2 regions of the Actinomyces sp. zg328 genome follow, and region 1 is predicted to be linked to the other one. Evidence: riboswitches for the same ligand, from Rfam matches in the RefSeq annotation. Region 1 holds a riboswitch; the other holds the start of a gene.
The links. A riboswitch is a leader RNA that binds a small molecule or an ion and turns the genes downstream of it on or off. The one in region 1 is predicted to bind ZMP and ZTP.
Positions count from the first base shown of each region.

Region 2: linked by a shared signal. The riboswitch ahead of purH (bifunctional phosphoribosylaminoimidazolecarboxamide formyltransferase/IMP cyclohydrolase) and the one ahead of glyA (serine hydroxymethyltransferase) in region 1 are both predicted to bind ZMP and ZTP.

Region 1 is NZ_VWPE01000018.1:8,651-22,961, reverse strand. It holds gene glyA (serine hydroxymethyltransferase) at 1-1,189, opposite strand, end outside; ZMP/ZTP riboswitch at 1,236-1,322, opposite strand; gene GVV75_RS08040 (GTP-binding protein) at 2,268-3,485, opposite strand; gene rpmB (50S ribosomal protein L28) at 3,534-3,773, shown strand; gene rpmG (50S ribosomal protein L33) at 3,770-3,940, shown strand; gene rpsN (30S ribosomal protein S14) at 3,940-4,245, shown strand; gene GVV75_RS08020 (type B 50S ribosomal protein L31) at 4,259-4,528, shown strand; gene ykgO (type B 50S ribosomal protein L36) at 4,531-4,653, shown strand; gene GVV75_RS08010 (hypothetical protein) at 5,090-5,515, shown strand; gene GVV75_RS08005 (glutathionylspermidine synthase family protein) at 5,516-6,766, shown strand; gene GVV75_RS08000 (APC family permease) at 6,776-8,071, shown strand; gene purU (formyltetrahydrofolate deformylase) at 8,085-8,987, shown strand; gene GVV75_RS07990 (N-acetylglucosamine-6-phosphate deacetylase) at 9,193-10,425, opposite strand; gene GVV75_RS10140 (hypothetical protein) at 10,448-10,630, opposite strand; gene GVV75_RS07980 (hypothetical protein) at 10,664-10,822, shown strand; gene nucS (endonuclease NucS) at 10,885-11,580, opposite strand; gene GVV75_RS07970 (class I SAM-dependent methyltransferase) at 11,658-12,458, shown strand; gene GVV75_RS07965 (DUF418 domain-containing protein) at 12,561-13,904, shown strand; partial or broken gene GVV75_RS10535 (transposase) at 13,945-14,311, opposite strand, start outside.
Region 2 is NZ_VWPE01000016.1:25,357-39,667, reverse strand. It holds gene GVV75_RS07655 (CpaF family protein) at 1-716, shown strand, start outside; gene GVV75_RS07650 (type II secretion system F family protein) at 716-1,567, shown strand; gene GVV75_RS07645 (type II secretion system F family protein) at 1,564-2,493, shown strand; gene GVV75_RS07640 (hypothetical protein) at 2,541-2,807, shown strand; gene GVV75_RS07635 (TadE/TadG family type IV pilus assembly protein) at 2,797-3,270, shown strand; gene GVV75_RS07630 (peptidase T4) at 3,279-3,752, shown strand; gene GVV75_RS07625 (pilus assembly protein TadG-related protein) at 3,827-4,297, shown strand; gene GVV75_RS07620 (CBU_0592 family membrane protein) at 4,444-4,893, opposite strand; gene GVV75_RS07615 (LysR family transcriptional regulator) at 4,967-5,884, shown strand; gene prfB (peptide chain release factor 2) at 5,922-7,043, shown strand; ZMP/ZTP riboswitch at 7,227-7,316, shown strand; gene purH (bifunctional phosphoribosylaminoimidazolecarboxamide formyltransferase/IMP cyclohydrolase) at 7,344-9,125, shown strand; gene GVV75_RS07600 (DUF3017 domain-containing protein) at 9,183-9,560, shown strand; gene GVV75_RS07595 (dicarboxylate/amino acid:cation symporter) at 9,711-11,060, shown strand; gene GVV75_RS07590 (amino acid ABC transporter ATP-binding/permease protein) at 11,087-12,949, opposite strand; gene GVV75_RS07585 (ABC transporter ATP-binding protein/permease) at 12,946-14,311, opposite strand, start outside.

The sequences.
Region 1 (14,311 bases):
TGATCTCGGCGACCTCGGTGAACTCGGCCTCACCGAAGCCGCGAGTGGCCAGGGCCGGGGTGCCGATGCGCAGTCCGGAGGTGACGCGCGGGGGGCGGGGGTCGAAGGGCACGGCGTTGCGGTTGACAGTGATCCCCGCGGCGTGGAGGAGGTCCTCGGCCTGCTGGCCGTCGAGGGCGGAGTCGCGCAGGTCCACCAGGACGAGGTGGACATCGGTGCCGCCGGTCACCAGGCTGATGCCCGCGCCGCGCACGTCGTCGGCCAGGAGGCGCTCGGCGAGGATCCGGGCCCCGGCGAGCGTGCGAGCCTGCCGGTCCGCGAACTCCGGGGTCCCGGCGATCTTCATGGCGATGGCCTTGGCTGCGATCGCGTGCATGAGGGGCCCGCCCTGCTGGCCTGGGAAGACGGCAGAGTTGAGCTTCTTGCCCCACTGCTCGGCGCGGTTGGACAGGATCATGCCCGAGCGCGGCCCGCCGAGGGTCTTGTGGACGGTGGTGGACACGACGTCGGAGGCGGGCAGGGGGCTGGGGTGCAGTCCTGCCGCGACGAGCCCGGCGAAGTGCGCCATGTCGGTCCACAGCGCGGCGCCGACCTCGTCGGCGATGGAGCGGAAGGCGTCGAAGTCCAGGTGGCGGGGGTAGGCGGACCAGCCGGCGATGATGACGCGGGGGCGCTCGCGCAAGGCGGTCTCGCGCACCTGCTCCATCTCGATGCGGTGGGTGGTCTCATCGACGCCGTAGGCGGTGGCGTGGTAGTTCTTCCCGGAGAAGTTGATCCGCATGCCGTGGGTGAGATGCCCGCCGTGGGCGAGGGACAGGCCGAGGATGGTGTCGCCGGAGTCGGCCAGGGCGTGGAGGACGGCGGCGTTGGCCTGGGCCCCGGCGTGAGGCTGGACGTTGACGTACTCGGCGCTGAAGACGGCCTTGGCGCGGTCGATGGCGAGCTGCTCGGCGACGTCGACGACCTCGCAGCCACCGTAGTAGCGCTTGCCGGGGTAGCCCTCGGCGTACTTGTTGGTGAGCACACTGCCCTGAGCCTGGAGGACAGCGCGGGGCACAAAGTTCTCAGAGGCGATCATCTCGAGCGTTCCGCGCTGGCGGTCGAGCTCGCCGTCCAGGACGGCGGCGATCTCGGGGTCGAGCTCGGCCAGGGGGAGGTTGTTGAGGGAGACGGTGGCTGGGGCGGTCATGCTTCTCCTGCGGGTACTCGGGCGCGCGTGCGCGCCGCGGCGGGCGATCCGCGGCCCAGGCGGGCGACCCCGGATCTGCGTGTCATGCCGCTCCCCGGTGGTGATCCACCCGGCGCCAGTCGCGACGGCCATACCCTATCGCGCCCGGCGGCGCGGCGGGCGGCGGCGCGGCGGGTAGCGGGCGACGGCGCGGCGGGTGGCGGGCGGTGGGCGGTGGGCGGTGGGCGCCTCCTACCCCGAGTGGTGCCATCCACCCCGACTGGCGCCTCCTGCCCCGAGTGGTGCGATTTCCACCGAGTGGAGCGTCCTGCCCGCACCAGTGGGCGCAAACCGCACCTCTCAGTGCCAGCCGCACCTCTCAGTGCCAGCCGCACCCGCCAGCGCGCGACGACGCCGAAGAAGCGGCGGCACGGCGGGCGGCGGGTAGCGGGTGGCGGCACGCCAGTCGACCGGCGCTTCCTACCCCGAGCGGTGCGATTTCCACCGAGTGGTGCGTCCTGCCCGCACCAGTGGGTGCAAACCGCACCTCCCAGTGCAAACCGCACCCGCCAGCGCACGGCGATCGACCGGCGCCCCCAACCCCGAGCGGTGCCATCCACCCCGAGCGGTGCGATTTCCACCGAGTGGTGCGTCCTGCCCGCACCAGTGGGCGCAAACCGCACCTCCCAGTGCAAACCGCACCCGCCAGCGCGCGACGACACCGAGGAAACGGCAGGTGGGAAGCGGCGGCACGGCGATCGACCGGCGCCCCCAACCCCGAGCGGTGCCATCCACCCCGAGCGGTGCGATTTCCACCGAGTGGAGCGTCCTGCCCGCACCAGTGGGTGCAAACCGCACCCGCCAGCGCGCGACGACGCCGAGGAAGCGGCGGCACGGCGGGTAGCGGGTGGCGGCACGGCGGGCGGCGGCACGGCGGGCGCTTCCTGCCCCGAGCGGTGCGATTTCCACCGAGTGGAGCGTCCTGCCCGCACCAGTGGGCGCAAACCGCACCTCCCAGTGCCAGCCGCACCTCTCAGTGCGAGCGGCACCCGCCGCCCCACTGCCCCACTGCCCCGCCGCCCCGCCGCACCCGCGCCCCTCAGTCGCCGCCGAACCAGTCGTCCATGGCATCGCCGTCGGGGCCGCTCCAGGCCAGGGCCGTCACGAACTCGTCGGGCCGGAGCAGGATGCGGGAGAAGGCCTCGCGCACGCGCTCGCAGGCGGCGTCGTCGGCGATGCCGGTGACCACCAGGTGGCAGCGCGGGCCGACAAGCCCGCCCGCTCCCGCCTTCGGCGCCTCCTCCTCACCCCAGGGGGCGGGCGCCTCGTCCCAGCTGCCGGCGTCACCAACGGTGACGGCACCGCCGGCGACCTCCCATGCGCAGACGCGCCCGGGTCGGCTGGGCAGCCAGAAGCAGCCGCGCGCACACATGCCCGCCCCGGCGAGGTCGGCGACGAGCTCGCGCAGCCGCTCGGGATGGAAGGGCCGGTCGGAGGCCAGATCGAGAGTGCGCACGCCGTGCTCCACCGGCCCTCCCCAGGCGCGGGTGGAGGCGGGGTGGACCCGGGCGACGGCGGCGCGAGCGTCATGGCGCACCGACAGGAGGGCGTCGAGGACCGGCGCGTCGAATCCGGGTAGGAGGAGCGCGTCGTGGGCGCGCAGGTGCTCGACGAGGTCCGCGCCCGCACCCTCCTCCCCCACCGCGATGATGACGTCGGCGTAGCCGAGCCCCAGCATGTGGACCTCGCCGGTGCAGCGGGGGTCGCCCTCGCCCCAAGCCAGGCCTCGGTCAGCCAGCGGGATGTGGGTGAGGATCTCGTCGACGGCGGTGGCGGTGAGAACCGCGTGGGCGACACCCGCGAGCGCGACGCCCGCAACCGACTCAAGCTCCTCCGCCAGGCGCGGCACGAGGTGGACGATCTCGATCGCCGGGGGCAGGAGGATGACGGTGACACCGTTCGGCTCGTCGTCGGCGCGGTCCTCGGCCACGGCGAGGAGCACTTCGCGCAGGGAGCAGGTGGGGCAGGACGTGGGCATGTCGACGTCGAGCACGGCGGGCTCGGCGAGCGCCGGGGAGGACTCGCCGTCGGGGGCCTGCGAGCCGGTCGAGGACAGTCTGATGACGCCGTTGTCTCCCTGATCGGGGTGGATCGTGGCGGCGATGACGAGGGCGTCCTCGCCGTGGAGGCTGAGGGCCGCCAGGTCCAGCAGAGCGGGATCGACGGCGCTGATGAGGGCGATCCGATGGCCGGCGCCCGCGTGGGGGCCGCGGGAGGAGGGCCGGTCCGCCCCCGGCCGGGATGAGTCGAGAGTCATGAGGGCTCCAACTTGACGGTAATGAGATTCAATCCCAATACTGCACCCATGACCACCTACTGCCAAGTCACGGGAGCCCGGCCGGTCTTCGGCAAGTCCGTCTCCCACTCCCACCGCCGCACGAACCGGCGCTGGGACCCCAACCTCCAGCGCAAGCGCTACTGGGCGCCCTCGCTCGGGCGCACCATCACGCTGACCGTGAGCGCGCGCGGGATCAAGACCATCGATAAGAAGGGCATCGACGCCGTCGTGGCCGACATGCTCGCCCGAGGGGAGAAGCTGCGATGAGCAAGACCGCCAAGGACCTGCGCCCCATCATCAAGATGGTGTCCACCGCGGGCACGGGCTTCACCTACGTCACCCGCAAGAACCGCCGCAACACCCCCGACCGCCTCGTGCTGCGCAAGTTCGACCCCGTGGTGCGCCGCCACGTCGAGTTCAAGGAGTCCCGCTGATGGCCAAGAACTCCAAGATCGCCGCGGACAAGCGCCGCCGCGCCGTCGTCGCCCGCTACGCCGAGCGCCGCGCTGAGCTCAAGAAAGCCAGCGTCAACCCGCATCTGAGCACCGCCGAGCGCGAGGCCGCCATGGCCGCGCTGCACGCCCTGCCCCGCGACGCCTCCCCCACGCGAGTGCGCAACCGGGACGCCGTCGACGGGCGCCCGCGCGGCTACCTGCGCGTCACCGGGACCTCGCGCGTGCGCTTCCGCGAGATGGCCTCGCGCGGCGAGCTGCCCGGCATCGTCAAGTCGTCCTGGTGACAAGGAGCACATCATGAGACCTGGAATCCACCCCGATTACCATCCCATCGTCTTCCGCGACAAGAGCGCGGACTTCGCCTTCCTGACCCGCTCGACCATGACCTCCGCCGAGACCATCGAGTGGGAGGACGGCAATACCTACCCCGTCGTCGACGTCGAGGTCTCCAGCGCCTCCCACCCGTTCTGGACCGGCAAGGGCCGCATCCTGGATACGGCCGGCCGCGTGGAGAAGTTCGAGCGCCGCTACGGCAAGCGCACCCGCCCCACGAAGAAGGAGGCCTGAGCATGAAGGTCCGCGCCTCGATCCGCTCCCTGGCCAAGCAGCCGGGCTCGAAGGTGGTGCGCCGCCGCGGCCACACCTACGTCATCAACAAGAAGAACCCGCGCCTCAAGGCCCGCCAGGGCTGAGCCTCCCACGACGACTCCCGCCCGGGAGCCCTCCTCCCCACTCCCTAGCGCCCCGCGCCCACCCCGACCGGCGCGGGGCGCCCCCGCGCGGGGGGCGGGTCGCGCGAGACCGGTCGAAATCACGAGCGAGACCGGGCGCTCCCCCCGCGCGGAGGCGGGTCGGGTCCCGTCCGGCGCCAGCCCAGCCACGCCGCGGGCCGAGCCGCCCGCCCCCCGCGCATGGAGGGCGGGTTGGAGTAGCAGATGAGGCGCGGCGCCCAGCGGGGCGCCCCCGCGGGCGGGGCGATGGGGACGATGCGAGACGATGGGGAGCGCTGCCGTGGAACAGCCGTTGTCGACGGCGCCCGGCGGCCCTAGGCTGGCGACCGCGCCCATCGGCGCCGCGCCCCTGCCCGGTACGGCGCCCCTGCCCGGCGCGGCGCGGGAAGGAAGAGCGATGCACGCCAGGGGCCGAGGCCGAAGAGTCGTCGTATCCGCCGTCACAGCCGCGGCGGCGGCGCTGTGGATCGGGGGGATGCATGGCTGCGCCCCCGAGAAGTCCGACGACGGCAACACCGACGCCGACTACGTCAAGGTCTGCAAGGACCCCGCCACGGGTCAGCGCATCGAGGACGAGAAGTGCTCCGACAGCGGGAGCGACCGCTCGAGGAGACCCCACTGGGTCTACGCGCCGATCTCGCGCGGCTCCTCGGTCAGGGCCCCGGGGGTCGGCGAGGCAGTGCCCTCGGGGTACGACGGCTCCAAGCCGTCGTCGAGCAGGAAGGTCACCACCTCCAAGCGCTCGGGGGGCTCCTACTCGCGGGGCTCGGGGACCAGTCACGGGGGCTTCGGCTCCGGCTCCAAGGGCGGATCGGGGTCCTGAATGCTGCGCGTCCCATGCTCACCGCGCCCCGGCTGGCGCGACACCATCGCCCGCCAGGGCCTCGTCTTCTCCGAGACCACCGACCCCGCCACGGGGATCATCACCAACTACTGGAATGAGTTCGCCTGCTACGAGCTCACCATGGACGAGGTCAACCTCCTGGAGCGCACCAGCGAGAGCCTCCACATGATGGCCAAGGACGCGGCCGGCTTCCTCGCCGAGGAATCCCTCAAGCCCGGCTCCCCCTTCAACCTGGGCATCCCGAGGGAGGCCATCGAGTACGCCACGGTCTCCCTCGACCGCGATGACCCCTCGCTCTACTCGCGCTTCGACCTCATCTACTCAGGCAATGACGGGCGCCCGCCGAAGATGCTGGAGTACAACGCGGACACCCCCACCGGGCTGGTGGAAGCCGCCCTCATCCAGTGGTACTGGCACGAGGACGTCCACCTGAAGGCGGGCCTGACGGGCATCGACCAGTGGAACGGCATCCACGAGGAGCTCATCGCCCAGTGGGGGCGCATCGATGAGCGCCTCGGCGGACTTCACGGCCTGCGCCCCCACATGTACCACTTCGCCTACACCGACGCCGACGACTCCGGCGAGGACCTCATGACCACGAGTTACCTCATGGACACCGCCACGCAGGCGGGCCTGACCGGCATGCTCGTGGAGATGAAGCAGCTCGGGCTGGATCGGGAGGCCGCCCGCTTCACCGACGGGGAGAACCGCCATCTCGAGGCCATCTTCAAGCTCTACCCGTGGGAGGAGATGATGTTCGAGGAGTTCGGCCCCGCGATCTGCGCGCTCAAGCCGGACCACTGGTTCCAGCCCGCCTGGACGATGTTCCTGTCCACCAAGGCGCTGTCGGCGGCGCTGTGGCACCTCTACCCGAACCACCCCAACCTCATCCCCACCTACATGTACCCCGACGAGGCCCGCGCCCGCCATGACACCATGGGCATGAGCGAGTACGTCATCAAGCCTCTTCACGCCCGCGAGGGCGCGAACATCGAGTTGCATGGGGAGGGCCGGCACATCGTCCAACCCGGCGGCTGGGGCGTGGAGGGGTACGTCATCCAGGAGTTCTGCGCGCTGCCCGACTTCACCGGCTCCGACCACCTCCACAACCGCCCCGTCCTGGGCACCTGGATGGTCGGCGACGAGTGCTACGGCCTGGGCATCCGCGAGTCCGATGGGCCCATCACGGACTACTACTGCCGGTTCGTGCCCAATCGGATCCGGCTCTAGGCGCCGGGGATGGTGGCGCCCGGATCGACGACGGCGCCCCCTCGGGGGCGACGCAAGGAACGGCCCCGGAGGCCCGGGGCAAGCGCCCCGCGGCTGACCACCGCCCAGGGAACCGCGCTCGCCCTGTCCGCCACGGCCCCGTGGTACTCGATCATGGTGACCGCGCCGCTCATCGCCGCGCTGGTCGGCTCGGGCACCGCCGTCGTCTACCTGCTCGCGGCGATCCCCGCCGCCCTCGTGGCCGCCGGGATGAGCGCCAACGACCGCCGCGACCCGCATAAGGGCAGCGTCTACGCCTGGGTGCGGCACCGCCTGCCGCGCACCGGTTGGCTCGCGGGCTTCTGCCTGGCCTCCACCGGCATCATCGCCACCTCCGGGATGGCCCACGTGGCCGCCGACCTGCTCATCCCCTCCGCCCCAGCGGCGCTCAAGGCCGGCCTGGCGGCGGCGCTCACCGGCGTCGCCGCGCTCATCGACCTCTACGAGCTGCGGCTCATGGCGGCCTTGCAGTACCTGGCGATCGTCGCGGGCGTGGGGGCGACGATCGTCTGCGCCGGGCTCGTGGCCGGGGGCGGGGTGCGGCTGGCGCCCATGGCCGGCTCTCCCCTTGACTGGTTCCACGCGGTGCTGCTGGCCGTCTTCGCCTACTGGGGCTTCGACGCGATCTTCGCGCTCACCGAGGTCACGAGCGCTGGGGCGCCGCAGCGGGTGACCGCGCTGACCGTGGTGGGGCTCATCGGGTTCTTCGCCGTCGGCGGGACGGCGTACAGCGCCGTCGACCCCACCCCCGTCACGGGCCATCTGGTGGTGCGCATCGCGGTAGTCTCCTCAGCGATCATGAGCCTGGGCTCCACGCTCGTGCCCACGGCGCGCGGGATCGAGGCGATGGCCGACGCCGGCCAGATCCCCTCCTGGGCGGGCCTCCTGCGGCGGACCTCTTGGGCGACGGCGGTGGTCACGACCGCCTCAGTGGCCTGGGCGGGCCTGCTGCTCATCTCCGAGGGGCTCTTCACGGACACGGTCGACGCGCTCAGCGTGCTCGTGGGACTGTACTTCACCGCGAGCTCGCTCATCGCGGCGCTGCGCGCCCGCTCCCAGCGCGAGCGGTGGGCCCAGGTCGCGGCGGTCGCGCTCATGGTGGTCATCACGACGGCGGTGGCGATCCAGATGCTCGATCCGGCTTACGGGGCGACGGCGGTCGGCGGCGTCGGCGGGGTGGGGCTCATCGTCGTCGGGCTGAGCGCGCTGGGGGTGGCGGGGGCGCTGCGCTACGGCGGTCCCGAATCGGGGGCGCGGCGGGGCTAGGTAGGCTGCGCCCATGACTGCTCCCGCCACCACGCCCGCGACGGCTCCCGCCACGCCGTCGGAGCCCTCCCCCACCGCCCATCTCGTCCTCACCCTGTCCTGCCCGGACCGGCCCGGGATCGTCCACGCGGTCACGGGGGCGCTGGCCCGGCGCGGTGGGAACATCACCGAGTCCTCCCAGTTCGGCGATGAGGAGACCGGCCTGTTCTTCATGCGCGTGACAGTGCTCACCCGCGTGCCCCGCTCGGAGTTGGAGGCCGACCTCGCCGAACTCGCCAGCACCTACTCGATGCGATGGGAGCTGGGCGAGGTGGATCGCCCCCTGCGCACGCTCATCATGGTGAGCAAGGACGCCCACTGCCTGACCGACCTGCTCTTCCGCGCTCGCAGCCAGGGCCTGCCGATCGACGTCGTGGGCGTGGTGGGCAACCATGAGGACCTGCGGCCCGTCGCCGAGTTCTACGGGGTCCCCTTCCGCTGCATCCCGGTCACCAAGGAGACCAAGGCGGAGGCGGAGGCCGAACTGCTGGGGCTCGTGGACGAGCTCGGCGTGGAACTCGTGGTGCTGGCGCGCTACATGCAGATCCTTTCGGAGTCCCTGTGTGAGCGGCTGCGCGGCAACGTCATCAACATCCACCACTCCTTCCTGCCGTCCTTCAAGGGCGCCAAGCCCTACCACCAGGCTCACGCGCGCGGCGTCAAGCTCATCGGCGCCACCGCCCACTACGTGACGGCGGACCTGGACGAGGGGCCGATCATCGAGCAGGACGTCACGCGTGCCTCGCACGCTGACTCCCCCGTGGCGCTTCAGCGCAAGGGCCAGGACGTCGAGCGCCGGGTGCTGGCGCAGGCCGTTAAGTGGCACGCCGAGCACCGCGTCCTCCTCAACGGCAACCGGACCGTCGTCTTCCCCTGACCCGCCTGACCGCGAGCGCCTCCCGAAGCGAGACCGGTCGAAAATAAGAGCGAGACCGGTCGAAAATAGGACCGAGACCGGTTCCCGGACCGGTCTCGGCCCTGACACCGGTCTCGATCCTGGCAACGACCGGTCTCGACCGTCATTTCGACCGGTCTCGGTCCTGACAACGACCGGTCTCGCTCGTGATTTCGACCGGTCTCGATCAGAGGACGTCGGCGCCCCGGCGCAGGACCCGCACGGGGGCAAGCTCGGCGTCGGTGACCAGCACGTCGGCCCATAGGCCCGGGCGCAGCGCGCCGATACTGGCGTCCCCGAGGATCGTCGCGCCCTGGACGGAGGCGGCGTACACGGCGTCCACGAGCGGGACGCCGCCGCGCCAGGTGGTGCGCACGACGTCGATCAGATGCGCCGTCCCGCCGGCGATCGCGTCCTTGCCGGTGAGCCGGGCGACGCCCCCGGAGACGGTGACCGCCTGGGGGCCGAGGGCGTACTCGCCATCGGGCATGCCGGCCGCGGCCATCGCATCGGTGATGAGGACGACGTTGTCCCGCCCCAGCGTCTCGAACATGTCGAGCACGATCGCCGGATCGAGGTGGACGCCGTCGCCGATCATCTCCAGGACGCACTCGCCCCGCTGGGCGGCGGCCAGGAACTCCGGCACCGGCCCCGGGGCGCGATGGTGCATGGGGCGCATGCCGTTGAACAGGTGCGTCGCCGTCGAGCGCGGCGAGCGGATCGGCGCTCCGGCCCCCAGGCGCGCCGCGATGCGCTCGGCGGCATCGGCCAGGGCGGCCCGCACGGGAGCGGCGCCGGAGTCGGTGTGCCCGAAGGAGGGCAGGGCGCCTCCCTCGATGAGCGCGGCGTTGACGCCCTCGTCGCCGGTGATGCCGGGCTTCTCCGGGGCGATCGTCATCGTGACCACGTGACCGCGCCCCAGCTCGATGAGCTCGCGGGTGAGCGGGGCATCGGGGTCGACGATGTAGGTCGGGTCCTGGGCGCCGCAGCGCTCCACGGAGACGAACGGCCCCTCGAAGTGGATGCCGGCGAGCTCGCCGGCGTCGCACAACTCGGCCAGGACCGCGGTGCGCTCCCTCAAGACATCGGCGGCCGCCGTCACGCAGGAGGCCACGAGGGAGGTGGTGCCGTGGCGGCGGTGCTCCAGGATGGAGACCATCGCCTGCTCGGGGGCGGTGGCGTTGGGGAAGGACTCGCCGCCCCCGCCGTGGCAGTGGACGTCCACGAGACCGGGCAGGAGGTAACCGCCCTCGGGAGCCGCCTCGGCGCCCTGGAGCGCCTCGCCGAATCCCGCGCCAGGCGCCGCCGAGGCCTCCCCGACCCAGGCGATATGGCGGTCCGCGATGACGACGAGGCCGTCGTCGATGATGGCGTCCGGTGTGACGACTCGTCCGCGCAGGGCGGTGGCAGCGCTGCTCATGCTCGCAGCATAGACCCAGACATCAGACAACCGCGACCGCGCTGGCCGCGCCCAGCAGCCGCAGGCTCCCCCGGGCCCCTTCTTGGGCCACCGCCCGGGCCAGCGGCACGGCTCCCGCGCTCGGGTCGGCCGCGTAGTCCCGCGCGTTCGTCATCTCGACGGCGTCCGCGAGCGCCCGGGCGGCCTCCCCCTTGGGCAAGGTCATCCAGCGGGAGAGGCCCTCGGCGGTTATCGGACCGTGACTCGTGGCGTAGCGCCGGGCGATCTCGACGAGGGCGGCGCGGTGGCCGGCCTCTCCCCTGGCGACTCCCCCGCCGCCGCCGTGACGTGGACGGTGCCGCGCATGGGCCAGGAGGGCACGAGCCCCTGCGCCACGATCCGCAGCAGCGAGGCCTGACGGGGCAGGGGCCGGCCCGCTGGAGCCTTGCGAGGAGCGCGAGCGGTCATGGCGGGACTCCGTCAGAAGAGGCGTGATTCGGCGTCGTCCATGCCGCGCATCGCGTCGTAGTCCAGGACGACGCAGCGAATGCCCCGATCCTCGGCGAGCACGCGCGCCTGGGGCTTGATGGTCTGGGCGGCGAAGACCCCGCGCACGGGGGCGAGCAGGGGGTCACGCCCCAGGAGGTCGAGGTAGCGGGTGAGCTGCTCGACGCCGTCGATCCCGCCCACGCGCTTGATCTCGACGGCGACGCTCGCCCCCGTGGAGTCCTTGGCCATGATGTCCACCGGCCCGATGGCGGTGGGGTACTCGCGGCGCACGAGGCGGTGGCCGGGGCCCAGGACCTCGATCTGCTCGGCAAGGAGCTCCTGGAGGTGGGCCTCGACGCCGTCCTTGAGCAGGCCCGGCTCGGGGCCCAGGTCCACCGAGTCGTCCGAGATGATCTCGTGGATGCGGATGACGAGGCGGTCGTCGGTCTTGGTGGAGGAGACCTCCCAGAGGGCGACGACGCCGGCCTCGCGGTCCTCCGCATCCGGTTCCAACTCGGTCAGGCGCGCCGGCGGGCTCATCCAGTTCAGCGGCTTGTAGGAGCCGCCGTCGCAGTGGACGAGCACGGAGCCGTCCGCCTTGACCATGATGAGGCGGTTGGCCCGGTCCAGGTGGGCGGACAGGCGGCCGGAGTAGTCAACGGAGCAGGAAGCGATGACGACGCGCACCGGCCCACCCTAGCGGGTAGCCTCGGTCGCTAACGACAAGACTGCGCGCTGGCAGCCGCGACGCGAGAGGAGTCCCCGTGATCCCTTCCGAGCAGCCCTCCGGCTCTCCTGACGCTCCCGGCCCTCCCGGCCCTCCCGGCCCTCCCGGCGACCTCTACAGCGCCAACGCCGACATCTACGCGGCGCTGGCCCAGCCCTACGTGGAGGCGATGGGCCCCGCGCTCACAGAGCTCCTCCGCGGCGACGACGGCGCTCCGCCCGGGCTGCCGATCCTCGACCTCGGCTCGGGCACTGGGGCCCTCCTGCCCTGCCTCGCGGCCCTCGGTGATCACCCGCTGTGCGCCGTCGAGCCGCATCCGGCCATGCGGGCCGGGCTCATGGCCACCATCTGCGCCCTTCCCGGCCTGGCGCGGCGCGTGACCGCGCTGCCCGGAACTCTCGACGACGCCGCGCCCCTCCTGCCCTCCCGCCTCGGGGCGGTCGTCGCGCTCAACGTGCTCGGGCACCTCGACGAGGCGGAGGAGGAAAGGTTCTGGAGTTTCACGGACGAGCGCCTGGCCCCGGGCGGCGTCGTCGTCATCTCCCTGCAGGGCCCGCTGGAGCCCACCGAGGTTCCGTGGACCGACTTCGGGCTAAGCGCCGTCGGCGGGCTGCGATACGGCATGGAGGGCCGGGCCGATCCCGACGGCGACTCGATGCGCTGGACCATGCGATGGACAGTCCGCACGGCGGCGGGCGATGTGATCGATGAGCGCACGGCCCGCGCCTCCTGGCGGATCCTCACCCCGGAGCGCCTGCGTGCCCGGGCCGCGCGGATCGGCCTGGAGCCGGGACCGGCGCGCGATGACCTCCTCCTGCTCTCCTTCGTCCGCCGCTGAGCCGGTCGCCCCGGCTGACGAGCCGATTCACGCGGCAGCCCGCGATGGGGTGATGATCTGACCATTGACCAATGGCTAGCCGTACCCTGAGGAGCCCCACGAGTGACCAGCACGAGCGCCGCGGCACCGCCCGGCCCCGCCCCCGATCCGGCGAGTTGGCGCCTGCGCCTGCGCCGGGGGCCGTACCTCACCGGGACGGCCGGGAAAACCCGGCTCATCGGCCTCGACGCCGCTCGGGGCGTCGCGCTGTTCGGCATGGCGGCGGCCCATGTGGGCGTAACGAGTTGCGGGCTCGACACGCTGCCGGGCTGGCTCAACCTGGCGCACGGCCGCTCCGCGGTTCTCTTCGCGATCATCGCGGGGTTCTCGCTCGGGATCATGTCCGGGCGCGAGACGCCCCACACGGGCGAGCGCCTCCTGCGCACGCGGCTACGGATCCTCGTGCGCGCGGTGCTGCTCATGGCGATCGCCGGGGCGCTCATCACCTTCACCACCGGGGTTGCGATCATCCTGGGCTACTACGCAGCCTGGTTCGCAGTGGCCCTGCCGGTCCTCCACTGGGGCGCCCGCAGGCTGCTCATCGCCGCGGCAGCCACCGCCGCCCTCGGGCCGCTCGTCCTCAAGGCGCTCCCGCTGGCGATGGCGCGGCTGGGCCTGGCTTCCTCGCCCGCCGCCTCCGACGGCTCCGAGGCGCTCCTGGGCATGTTCATCACGGGCGCCTACCCCGGCGCGGTGTGGATGTCCTTCATCTTCTTGGGGATGGGGCTCGCGAGGATGGGGATCAGCGGGACCCGGCGCCTGGTCAGGCTCGCGGCGATCGGGGCGCTGTGCGCGGTGCTCGGCTACGGCGGCGCCTACGTGCTCACGCGCGCGGCGGGGGCCGACGAGCCGGACGCCTTCCACCTCGCCGTTCCCACGAGCCGGGGCGCCGACGTCGTCGGCTCCGATGGGCTCCCGGAGCCCGAGGCGGACCGGGCCGTCAAAGTCGAGATGCCGAGCTGCGGCGACGGCGAGGCGATCAGCGGCTCCTCCGAGTGGCCGGTGCTGCTCTCGGCCAAGCCGCACACGAACAGCTTCTTCGAGGCCGTGGGCTCCGGCGGGGTGGCAGTGGCCGTCATCGCGCTGCTGAGCCTGCTGGCCTCGGCGGGGGCGTGGGCGCGGTGGCTGCTCGCGCCGCTGGCCGCCATGGGATCGATGTCCCTGACGATCTACAGCGCGCATATCGTGGCGATCTGGGCCTTCGACCTCACGAGCGTCCAGACGAACAGGCCTCTGATGATCATGATGGGCGTCCTGGCGGCCTTCGCGATGGCCTGGCTGGCCGTCTTCGTCCGCGGGCCGATGGAGCACGTTGTGCATGTCATCTCCCTGCGGGCCACCCGGGCCCCCAGCACCCCGCCCCCTCCCTCTCGCCCCCGCCCCCTCGCCGAGACCGGTCGAAAATAAGAGCGAGACCGGTCGATATCAGGACCGAGACCGGTCGAAATCACGAGCGAGACCGGTCCAACTGCCGCGATTCCTCCCAGCGGCAGGCCTCTCGACGCCGTGTCCGGCTCGTAATGGCCCGTGGCGCTGGACTGGGTGGGGCCCTGCTGCTCGCCCCAGACGCTCGCCCAGCCGATAACCGGCTCTTCTGATTAAGGGGTGTTGCAGGGGTGTCAACCCGCTTGCTTCGGGGGCTGGGGGTGATCAGGTCGGTGTCGGGGCGCGGGATCGGGCGGGCCTTGCGCAGGGGACGCTGGGCCGACAGTCGTGGCCACGCGGCTGTGCTGGATGCGCTGGCGGCACTGGTTGGGTCGTGGCCAGCCAGCCGCGCCACGTGGAAGGGGCCCAGCACGGGGGCAGCGTCGGCC
Region 2 (14,311 bases), on a different contig from region 1:
GCAAGACCACCATGGTCCGCGCCCTGGCCGGGGCCATCCCCGCCGGCCAACGCATCATCACCTGCGAGGAGGTCTTCGAGCTCTCCCTGCGCAACCGCGACTGCGTGGCCATGCAGACCCGCCCAGCCAACCTCGAGGGCGCCGGTGAAATCACCCTGCGGCGCCTGGTCAAGGAGGCGCTGCGCATGCGACCCGACCGCCTCCTCATCGGCGAGGTCCGGGAGGCCGAGGCCCTCGATCTGCTCATCGCGATGAACTCCGGCCTGCCGGCCATGTCCACCCTCCACGCCAACTCGGCCAGGGAGGCCGTCGTCAAGATCTGCACCCTGCCGCTGCTCGCCGGGGAGAACGTCTCCGCCGCCTTCGTCGTGCCCACGGTCGCCAGCGCGATCGACCTCGTCGTCCACCTCGGGATCGACGCCGCCGGCCGCCGCACCGTGCGAGAGATCCGCGCCGTCACCGGCCGGGTCGAGAACGGCGTCATCGAGTTGGCCGACCTCTTCCACCGCGACCGGGCCGACCACCTCGTCCGCGGCACCGGCCTGCCGCCGGGCCGGGAGCGCTACGAGCGCGCCGGGCACGACCTCTCCTCCCTCCTGGCCGTTGGCCAGGCGCCGTTCCTCCCCGACGCCGCGCCGCCCACTTCGCGGCGCTCCGCCCGAGTCCCCGCCGCGGTCGCGGCCCACTTGGCCCCCGCCGGACGGGAGGGCCAGTGATGGGCGCGATCGCAGGGCTCCTGGCGGGCCTGGGCCTCGTCCTCATCTGGCAGGCCTGCACGAGCGAGCCCCCGCGGTGGAGATCCGAGCGGTCCCGGCGCCTGGGGGACCTCCTCATCCAGGCCGGTGCCGGGCGCACGAGCCCCGCCGCCTTCGTGATCGGAAGCCTCGGGGCCGGCGCCGTCGTCGCGCTCGGATTCCTCGGCGCCACCGGAGCATGGACCATCGCGGCCGCCTTCGGCGCCATCGCCTCCCTCCTACCCTTCCTCCTCATCTCCTCGCGGGCGCGCGCCCGGCGCACGCGCCTGCGCGAGATCTGGCCCGAGGCGGTCGACACGCTCATCTCCGGGATCCGGGCCGGGATGAGCCTGCCCGAGGCGCTGGCCAGCCTCGCCGAGCGGGGCCCGGAGGCGGTGCGCGCCGAGTTCTCCGCCTTCGCCGTCGACTACGCGGCCACAGCGCGGTTCGATGAGTCCCTGGCCCGCCTGAGGGCCCGCTTCGCCGACCCCGTCGCGGACAGGATTGTCGAGGCGCTCCACCTCGCCCACGAGGTCGGCGGCACCGAACTCGCCGACCTCATGCGGTCCCTGGCCCGGATGCTGCGCGAGGACATGCGCACCCGCGGCGAACTCGAGGCCCGTCAATCCTGGACCGTCAACGGCGCGCGGGTGGCCGTGGCCGCCCCCTGGCTCGTCCTGGCCCTGCTGTCCACGCGCCCCCAGGCCGCGGCCGCCTACGCCACGAGCGGCGGCGCCCTCGTCCTGCTCATCGGGGCGATGGCCAGCGCGCTCGCCTACCGCCTCATGCTGAGGATCGGGCGCCTGCCCGAGGAGGAGCGGGTGCTGCGATGAGCGACCATCTCGTTCTCGGGGGCCTGATCGGCCTGCTCGCCTCGCTGGGCATCCTCCTGGTCCTCCAGGCCCTGTCGTGGCGGCGCCCCGGCCTCGTCGCGCGCCTTGAGCCCTACGTCCGGGAGCGGCCCCGCGGATCCGCGCTCCTGCGCGCCCCCGGCCCCAGCGGGAAGACCGTCCCTGGGCTGCTGCTCGCCGCCGTCGCCGGCCTGGGCGGGCTCCTGGAATCCATGGGCTCGTCCGCCGACTCAGTCCGACAGCGCCTGGCCCGATCCGGCTCCCACCTCACTTACGACGAGTTGAGGGTCCAGCAACTCGTCTGGGCGGGCGCGGGCCTGTCCGCCGCCCTCGGGCTGGGGCTCATCTCCTCGTTCGTGCGGCCCATCAGCGTCCCCGCCGTGCTGATCGGCGCCCTCATCGCGGCGATCGCCGGGGCGGCGGCCCGCGACTGGTGGCTCTCACGCTCCGTGAAGCGGCGCACCGCGAGGATCGAGGCGCAGCTGCCCGACGTCGTCGAGCTCCTCGCGCTCGCCGTCGGGGCCGGTCAAGGGCCGGTGGACGCCATCGAGCGGGTCGCCCGCCGGGGGCGCGGCGACCTCGTCGACGAGCTCGCCATGACCCTGGCCGACATCCGCTCGGGCACCGTCCTGGCCACCGCCCTCGAGGACCTAGAGGCGCGGTGCGGCTGTCCGGCCCTGGCCCGCCTCTGCGAGGCCATCACCGTGGCGATGGAGCGCGGGACGCCCCTGGCCGAGGTCCTGCGCTCCCAAGCCGCCGACTCCCGCGAGGCCGCCCGGCGCGCCCTCATCGAGGAGGGCGGCAAGCGCGAGATCGCCCAGATGGTGCCCGTCGTCTTCCTCGTCCTGCCCATCACCGTCCTGTTCGCCCTCTATCCCGGGATCGTCGTCCTGCGCCTGGGCATCTGACCTCCCGGAGCCGCGGCCCGATCCCCCCACTCAAGGAAGGAACCACCATGAGCACCCCCTCCCGCAGCTCCCGGCGCGGCGCCGTCAGATTGAGCGGCTCACTTGGCGCCGCCGCGCTCGACTGCCCCCGGCGCGCCAGGGCGCTCGCCGTCCGAGCCGGCCGCGCGATCGCGCCCGAGCGCGGCGACGTCCCCGGATGGGTCCTGGTCACGCTCATGACCGCCGGGCTCGTCGTCGCCCTATGGACCGTGGCCGGTCCCGCGCTCGTCAACATCTTCACCTCCGCGATGAACAAGGTGACCGGTGCGATCTGAGCGCCTGGGCCCGTGTCGGCCTGACGCCCCGCGCCCGCCCCGATCCCGCCGCGGCCCCGGGCAGGGGAACGGTGAGGAGGGCTCGGCGATCGCCGAGTTCGTCATGGTCGGCTCCCTCGTCATCGCGGTGGCCGTCGCCCTCCTCCAGCTCGCGCTGGGGCTCTACGCGCGCAACGTCCTCATCGATGCCGCGGGTGAGGGCGCCAGGCGCGCCGCGTTGGCGGGAGGCACCGAGGAGGAGGCCGCCGCGCGCGTCCGCGCCCTGACCGGCGCCGCCCTCGCCGACGACTACGTCACGGATGTGCGGGTCCGCCGCGCGGTTCGCGATGGTCTGCCCGTGGTGGAGGTCGAGGTGAGCGCGCCCATGCCCGTCCTCGGGCTGCTGGGCCCCGGCGGGAGCCTGCGTGTGAGCGGTCACGCCCTCGATGAATCGGCCCTCGCCCGAGCTGGCGCGACGCCATGAGACGGCTGATGAGGACCCGGTGGCTCCCCGCGCCGGGCGGGGGAGCGGAGGGCGAACGGGGCAGCGCGACGGTCGAGTTCATCGGATGGAGCGTGGCCATCGTCTTGCCGGTCCTCTACCTCATCATCGCTCTCGCCCAGGCTCAGGCGGCCTCGCTCGCCGTGGCCAGCGCCGCCGACTCCGCCGCCCGCGCCATGGAGTACAGCGCGGGTGGCGCTGATGGCCTGGGTCCGGCCCGGGCCCGTGCCGCCGTCGGCCTCGCCTTGGCCGATCAAGGGATCGATGACGACCCCGCCACCGCGCTCGTCCTCGACTGCGAGGACTCCGCCTGCGCCCGGCCCAGGGCCGTGCGCGTGGAGGTGGGAGTCGGCCTGCCGCTCGTGTCCATGACCGGAATCGGTGACGATCTCGTCACGATCTCCGCCGTGCGCCCCGTGAGCACCATCGACAATGGCATCCCGGGCCCAGAGGGTGATCGATGAGGCCCGACGATGCCCGCGCAACCACGGGCCCACCCGCGCTCTCGGCGCCCGTCCCCTGGCGACGGCGCCTCAGGGTGCTGCTTCGTCGCCGCGCGGCCGAGGACGGGCAGGCCATGCTGCTCGGGATCGGCATGATCGCCGTCGTGCTCGCCCTGACCCTCGGCATCGCGTCGGTGACCTCCGTCTACTTGGACGTCAAGCGCCTGACCGCCATGGCGGACTCCGCCGCGGTGGCGGGGGCGGGCAGGATCGCGCCCGACGGCTATTACACGGGTGGCCCTAGCGCCGCGCCCGTGGCCATGGACGACGCCTCCGTGCGGAGCGCCGCCGTCGACGACCTCGTCTCCCAGGCGGAGGTGGGAGTGGCGAGCGCCGGGGGCCTGAGCGATGTGAGCGTGAGAGATGCCCACGTCGAGGATGGCAGGGTCGCCGTCGTCACCCTCAGCGGACACTCGCGCCCGCCCTTCCTGCCCTGGGGGGTGCTGCCCTTCGAGGGCTTCGACATCAGCGCCGCGGGGTCGGCCCGGACGACGACGGCGCCTTGAGGCGGGTGGGGATCCGCGCGACGCGCGCCCACCGGTGCCGTCTGCGCCCACCGGTGCCGTCTGCGCCGACTGGTGCGGGCAACTCGCACCGCTCGGTGCGCACGGCACCGCTCGGTGCGGAGCGCGCCAGCCGATGGGCGGCTCGGTCAGGCGGCGGTGCTCAGGAGCGCGGCGGCAGGCGCCGACGACGCCGTCTGACCGGCGGGCATCGCCGCCATCTCGGCCGTGGGGGCCGGAAGGGCTCGCGCGGCGGGGTCAGTGGCGGCGCCGGTCATCCTGGTCTGCCCCGGGCGCTGCCAGCGGGCGGAGACGGCGGCCGCCTCGCGGCGCACGAGCCCGGCGATGTAGGCGCGCTTGACGGTCAGGAGCACGTTGATGCCGACCACGAGGTAGAAGAGGTTTGCGATGACGCTCGGCCAGGCGCCGGAGGAGGCGCAGTTGGCCATGAGCATGATCGAGCCCGAGATGTTGAGGGCCTGGTACTTGAGGGAATCACCGGCCAGCCTGCCGGAGGAGATGAGGACGTAGGCCCAGAGGAGTTCGGCGGCGCCGAGCCAGCCGGCCAGGGAGAGGAGGTAGGGAACGATGTGGGTCACGGAGGAAGATCATGGACTCCCTGACGATGAAGATCAATCGCAGGTATCTGCATGGGGGATGTAGTTTTACTTCATGAACCTGTCGTCTCGTCGGATGTCCGTCCTCCTCGCCGTCCAGCGCGCCGGAGGGGTGGTCGCAGCAGCGGATTCGTTACACATGAGCCCCTCCGCGGTGTCCCAGCACGTCCGGCTCCTGGAGAAGGAAAGCGGCGCCCGTCTCGTGGACCGCGCCCCGACTGGCGCGGTCCTCACGGAGGCCGGTCGGGTCCTGGCCGAGAGCGCCGAGCGCATCGAGGGCGAGCTCATCGAGGCCCAGCGCAAGCTCGCCGCGCTCGACGGCGCCAGCCCCACCGGGACGGTTCGCGTCGGCTCCTTCGCCACCGCCGTGCGCGCCATCCTCCTCCCGCTCATCGCCGACCTGGAGGCCAACCGCCCCGGGCTCGACATCATCATCGAGGAGGTCGAGGAGCGCGCGGGCCTGTCCCGCCTGCGCCGCGGCGAGCTCGACCTCCTTCTCCTGGAGCGCGACGCCCGCGCCCTGCCCCCCGCCCCCCGCGGCCTCGGCGATGTGCCGATCCTCGACGAGTCCTGGCTCGTCGTCGTCCCCCCGGGCTGCGCCGTGCCGACGTCGCTGGCGGACCTGGCCGGCGCCACCTGGATCGCCCTCGACCCCTCCACCGCCGGGGCCTTCGCGCTGACCCGCCTGTCTGGGCAGCTCGGAGTCGCCCTGAACACCCGGCACGTGGGCAACGACTACGACGTCGTGCTCGCCATGGCCCATGCGGGATTGGGCTACGCGCTCCTCCCCGAACTCGCGGTGCGCAGCAACGACATCCCCGACGACGTGCGCATCACCCGCCTGCCCGGCCTGGGCGCGCGCCAGCTCGTCGTGCGCCATCGCGCCACGCGCACCGAGCCCGGGCCGGCGGTGCGCGCGGTCCTGTCAGCGCTGCTGGAGCAGACGATCCCCCTGGGCGCCGTCATGGGGTGAGGAGGGGAGGGTCTGGCGGATCGACTACTCTTGCCGGGTGGCCACTGACTTCCCCATGCAGATCGAACGACTCCGACACACCTACGCCTCCATCGCCGCGGTGACCGACCCTGACGCCCTGCGCGCCCGCATCGTCGAGTTGAGCGAGTCCGCTGCCGCCCCGGACCTCTGGGACGACCCGGACGCCGCCCAGGTGGTCACCTCCGCCCTGTCCCACGCCCAGGCGGATCTCAAGCGCGTCGAGGAGCTCGGCGAGCGCATCGACGATCTCGAGGCGATGGTCGAACTCGCCGGGGAGGAGGAGGGCGACGACGCCGCGGAGATCCTCGCCGAGGCCGAGTCTGACCTCGCCGCCGTCTCCAAGGACCTGGCCGACCTGGAGATCCGCACCCTGCTGAGCGGCGAGTACGACCAGCGCGACGCCGTCGTCACCATCCGCTCGGGCGCCGGGGGAGTCGACGCCGCCGACTTCGCCGAGATGCTCCTGCGCATGTACACGCGCTGGGCCGAGCGCCACGACTACGCCGTCAAGGTCCTCAACACCTCCTACGCCGAGGAGGCCGGGCTGAAGTCCGTGACCTTCGAGGTCCATGCCCCCTACGCCTACGGCACCCTGTCCGTGGAGGGCGGCACGCACCGCCTCGTGCGCATCAGCCCCTTCGACAACCAGGGGCGCCGCCAGACCTCCTTCGCCGCCGTCGAGGTCATCCCGCTCATTGAGTCCACCGACCACATCGACATCCCCGAGACGGACATCCGCATCGACGTCTTCCGCTCCTCGGGGCCCGGCGGCCAGAGCGTCAACACCACCGACTCTGCCGTGCGCATCACGCACCTGCCCACTGGCCTGGTGGTGTCCATGCAGGACGAGAAGTCGCAGATCCAGAACCGCGCGGCCGCCATGCGCGTGCTCCAGTCGCGCCTGCTGCTGCTCAAGCAGCAGGAGGAGGACGCTAAGAAGAAGGAGCTCGCCGGGGACATCAAGGCCTCCTGGGGAGACCAGATGCGCTCCTACGTCCTCAACCCGTACCAGATGGTCAAGGACCTGCGCACCAACCACGAGGTCGGCAACCCCGACTCCGTCTTCGACGGCGACATCGACGGCTTCATCGACGCCGGCATCCGCTGGCGCAAGCAGCAGGAGCAGGCCGAGGACTGATCCGCGCCCCGCGCCCTTTCCCGAGACCGGTCGATATCAGGATCGAGACCGGTCGATATCAGGATCGAGACCGGTCGGCGGGGCGCCGGGAACCGGTCTCGCTCCTATTTTCGACCGGTCTCGCTCTTATTTTCGACCGGTCTCGGCGTGATGTGGCGGGGCGGGGCGGGAGCGCGCTAGCCTGGGACCGGTCGCGACTGGCGAGGGTGGGGTACCACCGGGGAGCGGCCGCCGCCCCATGTGGAGGGGACGTCGCCCGCCTGGGCGTCCCGCCGAAACCCGGAACCACAGGAGCCCCTCGTGACCGCCTCACCGGCCCCCTCAGCCCCGACCAGCGTGCCCACCGCCCACGTCCCCACCGAGGGACTGGTCAATCCCGACGTCGTCCCCGTGCACCGCGCGCTCGTCTCCGTCTACGACAAGACCGGCCTCGTCGAGCTCGCCACCGCCCTGGCCGCCGCCGGCGTCGAGATCGTCTCCACCGGCTCCACGGCCGCCACCATCGCCGCCGCGGGCATCGCGGTCACCGGCGTCGAGCGGGTCACCGGCTTCCCCGAGTGCCTCGAGGGCCGCGTCAAGACCCTCCACCCCGCCGTCCACGCCGGCATCCTCGCCGACCGCCGCAAGCCCGACCAACTCGCCCAACTCGACTCCCTGGGCGTGGCCCCCCTCGACCTCGTCGTCGTCAACCTCTACCCCTTCGCCGCCACCGTCGCCTCCGGCGCGCCCTTCGACGCCTGCGTCGAGCAGATCGACATCGGCGGCCCCTCCATGGTCCGCGCCGCCGCCAAGAACCACCCCGGCGTCGCCATCCTGACTTCCCCCGACCAGTACGCCGAGGCCGTCCAGGCCATCGCCGACGGCGGGTTCTCCCTCGCCCAGCGCCGCCGCCTCGCCGCGGCCGCCTACGCCCACACCGCCGCCTACGACGCCGCCGTCGCCACCTGGTTCGCGCAGCAGATCGAGGCCGACGGCGCGGGAGCCGGCACCGCGGCCGATGCCGAGGGCCCGGTCGCGCCCCCCGCCTACGCCGGCGCCGCCTACGAGCGCCTCGCCGCCCTGCGCTACGGCGAGAACCCCCACCAGGGCGCCGCCGTCTACACCGCCCCAGGGGCGCGCGGGGGAGTGGCCAACGCCCGGCAGTTGTCCGGCAGGGCCATGAGCTACAACAACTACACGGACACCGACGCCGCCCTGCGCGCCGCCTACGACCACGACGGCGAGGTCTGCGTGGCCATCATCAAGCACGCCAACCCCTGCGGCGTGGCCATCAGCCCCAGTGGTGATGTCGCGCAGGCCCACCGCCTCGCCCATGCCTGCGACCCCGTGTCCGCCTTCGGCGGCGTCATCGCCACCAACGCCACCGTCACCGCCGCCATGGCGCATCAGATCAAGCCGATCTTCACCGAGGTCGTGGCCGCTCCCGCCTTCGAGGACGAGGCCCTGGAGATCCTCAGGGCCAAGAAGAACCTGCGCGTTCTCGCCGTCGAGCCGCCCGAGCGCGAGGGATGGGAGATCAAGCAGATCTCCGGAGGCGCCGTCATCCAGGAGCGCGACGCCTATCAGGCCGGTGACGATGACCCCGCCGCCTGGACCCTCGCCGCCGGCCACCCCGCCGATGAGGCCACCCTCGCCGACCTCCGCTTCGCCTGGCGGGCCATCCGCTCGGTCAAGTCCAACGCCATCCTGCTGGCCTCCGGCGGGGCCACCGTGGGCGTGGGCATGGGCCAGGTCAACCGCGTCGACTCCTGCCGCCTGGCCGTCGAGCGCGCCAACACGCTCGGCGCCCGCTCCACCGGCGACGCCGCGGCGCCCGCCTCCGCGTCCGGTGAGACCGGGGCCGTCGGCGGGGGCGACGCCGGCCGGATCCTCACCGGTCCCTCCCCCGAGCGGGCTCGGGGGGCCGTGGCCGCCTCCGACGCCTTCTTCCCCTTCGCCGATGGCCTGCGGGTCCTCATCGACGCCGGTGTGCGCGCGGTCGTCCAGCCCGGCGGCTCCATCCGCGACGAGGAGGTCATCGCCGCCGCCAAGGCCGCGGGCGTGACCATGTACCTCACCGGGCAGCGCCACTTCTTCCACTGAGGCCGCCGCTCCCGGCCCGGCGCGGCCGGGCTGGAGGCGGGGCGATAGGGTGGGCGCGTGAGCCAGGAGGGGGACAGCGCGGCCAGCGCCAGCACCACGGGTGGGCCGTCCGCGGGACCCGCGGATGAGCGCCCCCGGCGGGGCGTGGCCCCGCCGCGCAGCCGCGCCCATCAGACCTACCGGACCGCCGGCGTCGTCGCCGTGGCGGTGAGCCTCGCCGTCGTTCCCGTCATCAGCCTGCTGGGCCGCCAGCGGCTCGGCGTCATCGCGCTGGTGGCCCTGCTCCTCACCCTCGTCGTCATGCGCTTCCAGCGCCCCCAGGGCACCTGGATCTCCGCGCGCTCACGGCTCTTCGACGTCGTCTTCGGCGTGCTGCTCGCCCTGGCGCTCCTCGTGCTCGCCCCCTACGCGGACCTCCCGCGCATCTTCGGCTGAGCCCCGGCGCCCGGCGGGCGGCATCGGGGCCTCGCTCCATCCCGGATGGCAGACGCCCCCGCCCGCGCGGCGGTGAGTGTGAGATCCTGCCCCGCTGTCACAGTCATCACGCGCTCACGCGGCGATCCCCTGTATCTGGAAGGCCCCAACATGTCCAACGCACAGCCCGCCGCGCGCAAGCGCCGCATGAGGGGCGGCATTCTCCTGTGGGTGATTGTCGCGATCCTCCTGGCCGTCATCCTCGGCTCCATCCGCGTGGGCGGCGACCCCATCATCCCGGCGCCCCTGGGCCGCGTCTTTGCCACCTTCTCGGCGATCTTCAGCCAGTTCCTGCAGTTCGCGATCCCGCTGATCATCATCGGCCTGGTCACCCCCGCCATCGCCGACCTCGGGCACGGGGCCGGCAAGTGGCTGGGCGTTACCACCACCGTCGCGTACGCCTCCACCCTCTTCGCGGGCTTCGTCACCTACGCGACCTGCGCGGCCCTGTTCCCCACGCTCCTGTCCGGCGTGACGCTCGGCAACGTCTCCGAGCCCGGGAGCGCCCTGGAGAGCTTCTTCACCCTTCAGATCGCCCCGCCGCTGGAGGTCCTGACCGCCCTCATCCTCAGCTTCGTTATGGGCATCGGCCTCTCGCTCGTGCCCCGCGGCGTGCTGCGCAAGGGATTCATCGATTTCCGCGCCATCATCACCCGCCTCATCGAGGCGATCATCATCCCCCTCCTGCCGCTGCACATCTTCGGCATCTTCCTCAACTTCGCCTACACGGGCGAGGCCTGGGCCGTCATGAAGACCCTCGTGCGCGTGGTCATCGTCGTGCTCGTCCTCGAGGTCGTCATCCTGGCGTGCCAGTACACCGCCGCCGGGGCCATCGGCCGCAAGAACCCGCTCAAGGCCATCCTCACGCTGCTGCCGGCCTACATGACGGCCCTGGGCACCTCGTCCTCCGCGGCGACCATCCCGGTCACGTTGCGCCAGACCAAGAAGCTGGGCGTGTCCGACGCCGTCGCCTCCTTCGTCATCCCCCTGTGCGCCACGATCCACCTGGCCGGCTCGACGTCGAAGATCTTCGCCTTCGCCTTCGCCATCGCCTTCACCCAGGGCCTGACGATCAGCACCGCCCAGTGGATCGGCTTCATCTTCATGCTCGGCATCACGATGGTCGCGGCCCCCGGCGTCCCCGGCGGCGCGATCGCGGCGGCCTCAGGCCTCATCGCCTCCATGCTGGGCTTCAACGACGCCCAGGTCGGGCTCATGTTCGCCACCTACATCGCCATGGACTCCTTCGGCACCGCCACCAACGTCACCGGTGATGCCGCCATCGCCATCGCCATCGACCGCTTCGCCGACGGCCGCCTCGGCCGCGAGGGGGACCCGGAGAACGCCCGAGAGCTCGCCTTCGACGGCATGGCTTACCTCGACAGCGTGAGCGTCGAGGGCGTGGTCAGCCCCGAGGACCTGGCCGCCTCCAGGGCCGCGGCGGGCCATCCCAGCGACTGAGGCCGAGCCGGGGCCGCGGCCCTCTCTCACCCCTCCCGGGCCACCAGCCTGGCCAGCGCCCCGCCCGCTGACATGAGCGCGGCGGGGGTGCCCTGCTCGACGACGCGGCCCCCATCGAGGACGGCCACGTGGTCCGCCCCGCCCACCCACTGCAGGCGGTGCGTGATCTCCACGACTGTCGTGCCGGCCAGGCGCTCGCGCACGCGGGAGCGCACCCGGGCGTCGAGCGCCGGGTCCAGGTGCGAGGTGAACTCGTCCAGGACGATGACCCCGGGGCGGGCCAGCAGCGCCCGCGCCAGCGCTAGCCGCTGGCGCTGCCCGCCGGACAGCGAGGCCCCGCGCTCGCCGATCATCGTGCCGTAACCGGACTCCAGGGCCTCGATGTCGTCATGGATCCCGGCGTCCTGGCAGGCCTGCCGCGCCTCCTCCTCGCTCGCGCCCGGCGCGGCCAGCCGCAGGTTGTCCAGGACGCTGGCCCGGAAGAGGTGCGCGCTCTGGCTGACCAGGGCCACCTCGCGACGCAGGCTGTCCCCCCTCAGTTCCCGGATGTCGACGCCGTCCAGGAGGATCCGGCCCGCCGTGGGGTCGTCGAAGCGTAGCGCCAGATGGCCCATGGTGGTCTTGCCCGAGCCGGAGACCCCCACGAGGCAGGTCCACCGGCCCGCCGCCGCGCGCACGGACACGTCATCGAGCGCGAGCCTCGGTGAGCCCGGGTAGGCGTAGGAGACGCCCTCCCACACGAGCTCATGGGAGCCCGCCCGGGCCAGCTCCCCCTGCCCGTCCACGACCTCGATAGGGGAGTGAGCGGTGGCCCACACCCTCTCGGCCGCGGCGAAGGAGGCGTTGAGCGCGGCGGCGAGCTCCTCCACGCCCCGCGCCGTCTCGGCCAGGCGCACCACCGCCGCCACGCCGCCCGCCAGGGCGGCCGCGGAGAAGGCCCCCGCGCGCACGCCGTCGGCGCCCACGAGGATCATCGCGGCGGGGCCCGCGAGCGCGAGCAGCTGGGCGCCGCCCCGGCGCAGTGCCGTCCAGCGCCGCGCCGGGGCTCCGGCGGCCTGAATGGCGCGGTCGATCGCGCCCATCTCCTCGAGACGCTCCTCCGCGCGCCCGTAGCCCACCACCTCGGCCATTCCCTGAATGGAGTCCGTGACGTGCTGAGTCAGCCCGGCCCGCTCCACCACTGCCCGGCGCGAGGAGGCCAGCGACGCCCGCCACCCGAGCGCGGGCACGACCCCGATCGCCGCGACGAGGAAGGCCAGGGCGGTCAGGGCCACGGGCCAGGACGTCGTCGCCCCGACGATGCCCACCACGCTCAGGGGCACGACGACGGCGCTGACGGCGGGGGCGAAGGTGTGGGCGAAGAACACCTCGATCCGGTCGACGTCCTTCGTGGCGCGCGCCAGTAGGTCCCCTGAGCGCGCCTCCAGCATGACCCTCGGAGCGCGGGGGATGAGCGCGGCGAAGATCTCCCCGCGCAGCAGCTCCAGAGCTTTGAAGGCCACGAAGTGCCCGAGGAACTGCTCGCCGTAGCGCAGCGCCGCTTTGAGCAGGGAGGCGAGCGCGAGCTGCCCGGCCAGGTCCCAGGGGATGCCGATGTGTGCCCCGGAGGCGGCCTGCGCGCCCGCGCGGACGACGGCGACCGCCCCGATTGCCATGATGGCGCAGCCCAGGAGGAGGTCGGCGATGCGGCACAGCGTCGAGCCCACCAGGGGCGCCAGGACCGGCCGCGTCACGCCCAGGAGCCAGCCGATGAGCGCGCGGCGGCTCGGCGGGGGGAGTGGGGAGGACGGGGCGGATGCCGACTCGTTGGCCCCACCCGGGCGGGTCCGCGCCATCCGGGCGTCCTGCGCCCCGGGGCCGCCTCGCTCGCGTCTTGCGCTGGTGCTCATCGCCCGCCCCTTGCCGCCCCGTGCCCGGGCTCGGTGGCCGCCCCGTTGCCCGGGCGCCCGCCGGGCTCGGTGGCGATGAGGTGCCCGTCCTCGACGGTGATGACGCGATCAGCCCCGGTCAGCGCGCCGGCGCGGTGCGAGACCGTCATGACGGCGCGCCCGGCGGAGACCCGCTCGATCGCCTCGATGATCGCGGCCTCCCCGGCCAGGTCCACCTGGCTGGTCGGCTCGTCCAGGAGCAGGACGGGCCGGTCGGCGAGCACCGCCCGCGCCAGGGAGACGCGCTGGGCCTGGCCCCCGGACAGGCCCAGGCCCCGCTCACCCACGAGGGTCTGGAGGCCCTGGGGCATCGCCCGCACCTCCTGGGCGAGATTGGCCGTGGCCAGCGCCTCCCACAGCTCATCGTCGCTGGCCAAGGGCGCCGCGAGCCGGAGGTTGGAGGCGATGGTGCCGGAGAAGAGCCAGGTGGACTGTGCCACCAGGGCGCTCGCGGCGCGGACCCGTTCCTGCTCGGCGGCGCCCGACCCCGGCGCCAGCGCCTCGCCGTTGACCTCCACGGCGCCGGCTGAGGGGAGGAGATCGCCCTTGAGCAGGGCCATGAGCGTGGACTTACCCGATCCGGAGGGGCCGACGACCGCCACGTGCTCGCCGGGCTCCACCTCGAGGTCAATGCCGTGGAGCACCTCGGCGTGCCCCCAGGTGGCGCTCGCCCCTCGCAGGCGGATCGCCCTGGAGGGCCCCACCTCCCCCGGGGCCTCGGATGGTCCTGGCGGCCCCGCCGGCTCAGGAGCCCCCGCCGCCTTCGACGGCCCCCGCGCCGCCGCGCCGCCCGGGCCCGAGGAGGACAGGATGCGGCGGATGACCCGCTGGTTGGCCAGGCCTCCCATGCCGACGTAGAAGAACGCCCCCACGTGGTCCAGTGGCTCGAGCAGGACGAAGGAGGTCAGCACGATCGCCAGCGCATCGCCGACGCCGATGGCCCCCGAGCCCAGCCGCGCCACGGCGCTGACCGCGGCCACCGAGATGAGGAAGAGGGAGAAGAGGGAGTCGGTGACCAGGATGACGAGCTGGTTGCCGGCCAGCAGGCGCATGACCGCGCGCCGGTTGCCCTCCCCGGCTTCGCGCAGCCGCTCGTGCGTGCGCCGCGCCGCACGGGCCAGCGTAAGGGTGGTCAGACCCTGGATGGCGTCGAGGTACTCCGCGCTCAGGCGCGCCCGGCTCCTGCGCGATCCCGAGGATGACGACCTCAGCGTCTTGTGGAAGCCGATGATGAGCGCGGGCACGCCGACGACGGCGAGGGCCAGCACCGCGGAGGGGACCGGGTCCACCGCGATGCCCAGCTCGGCGAGCACGAGGGCCGGG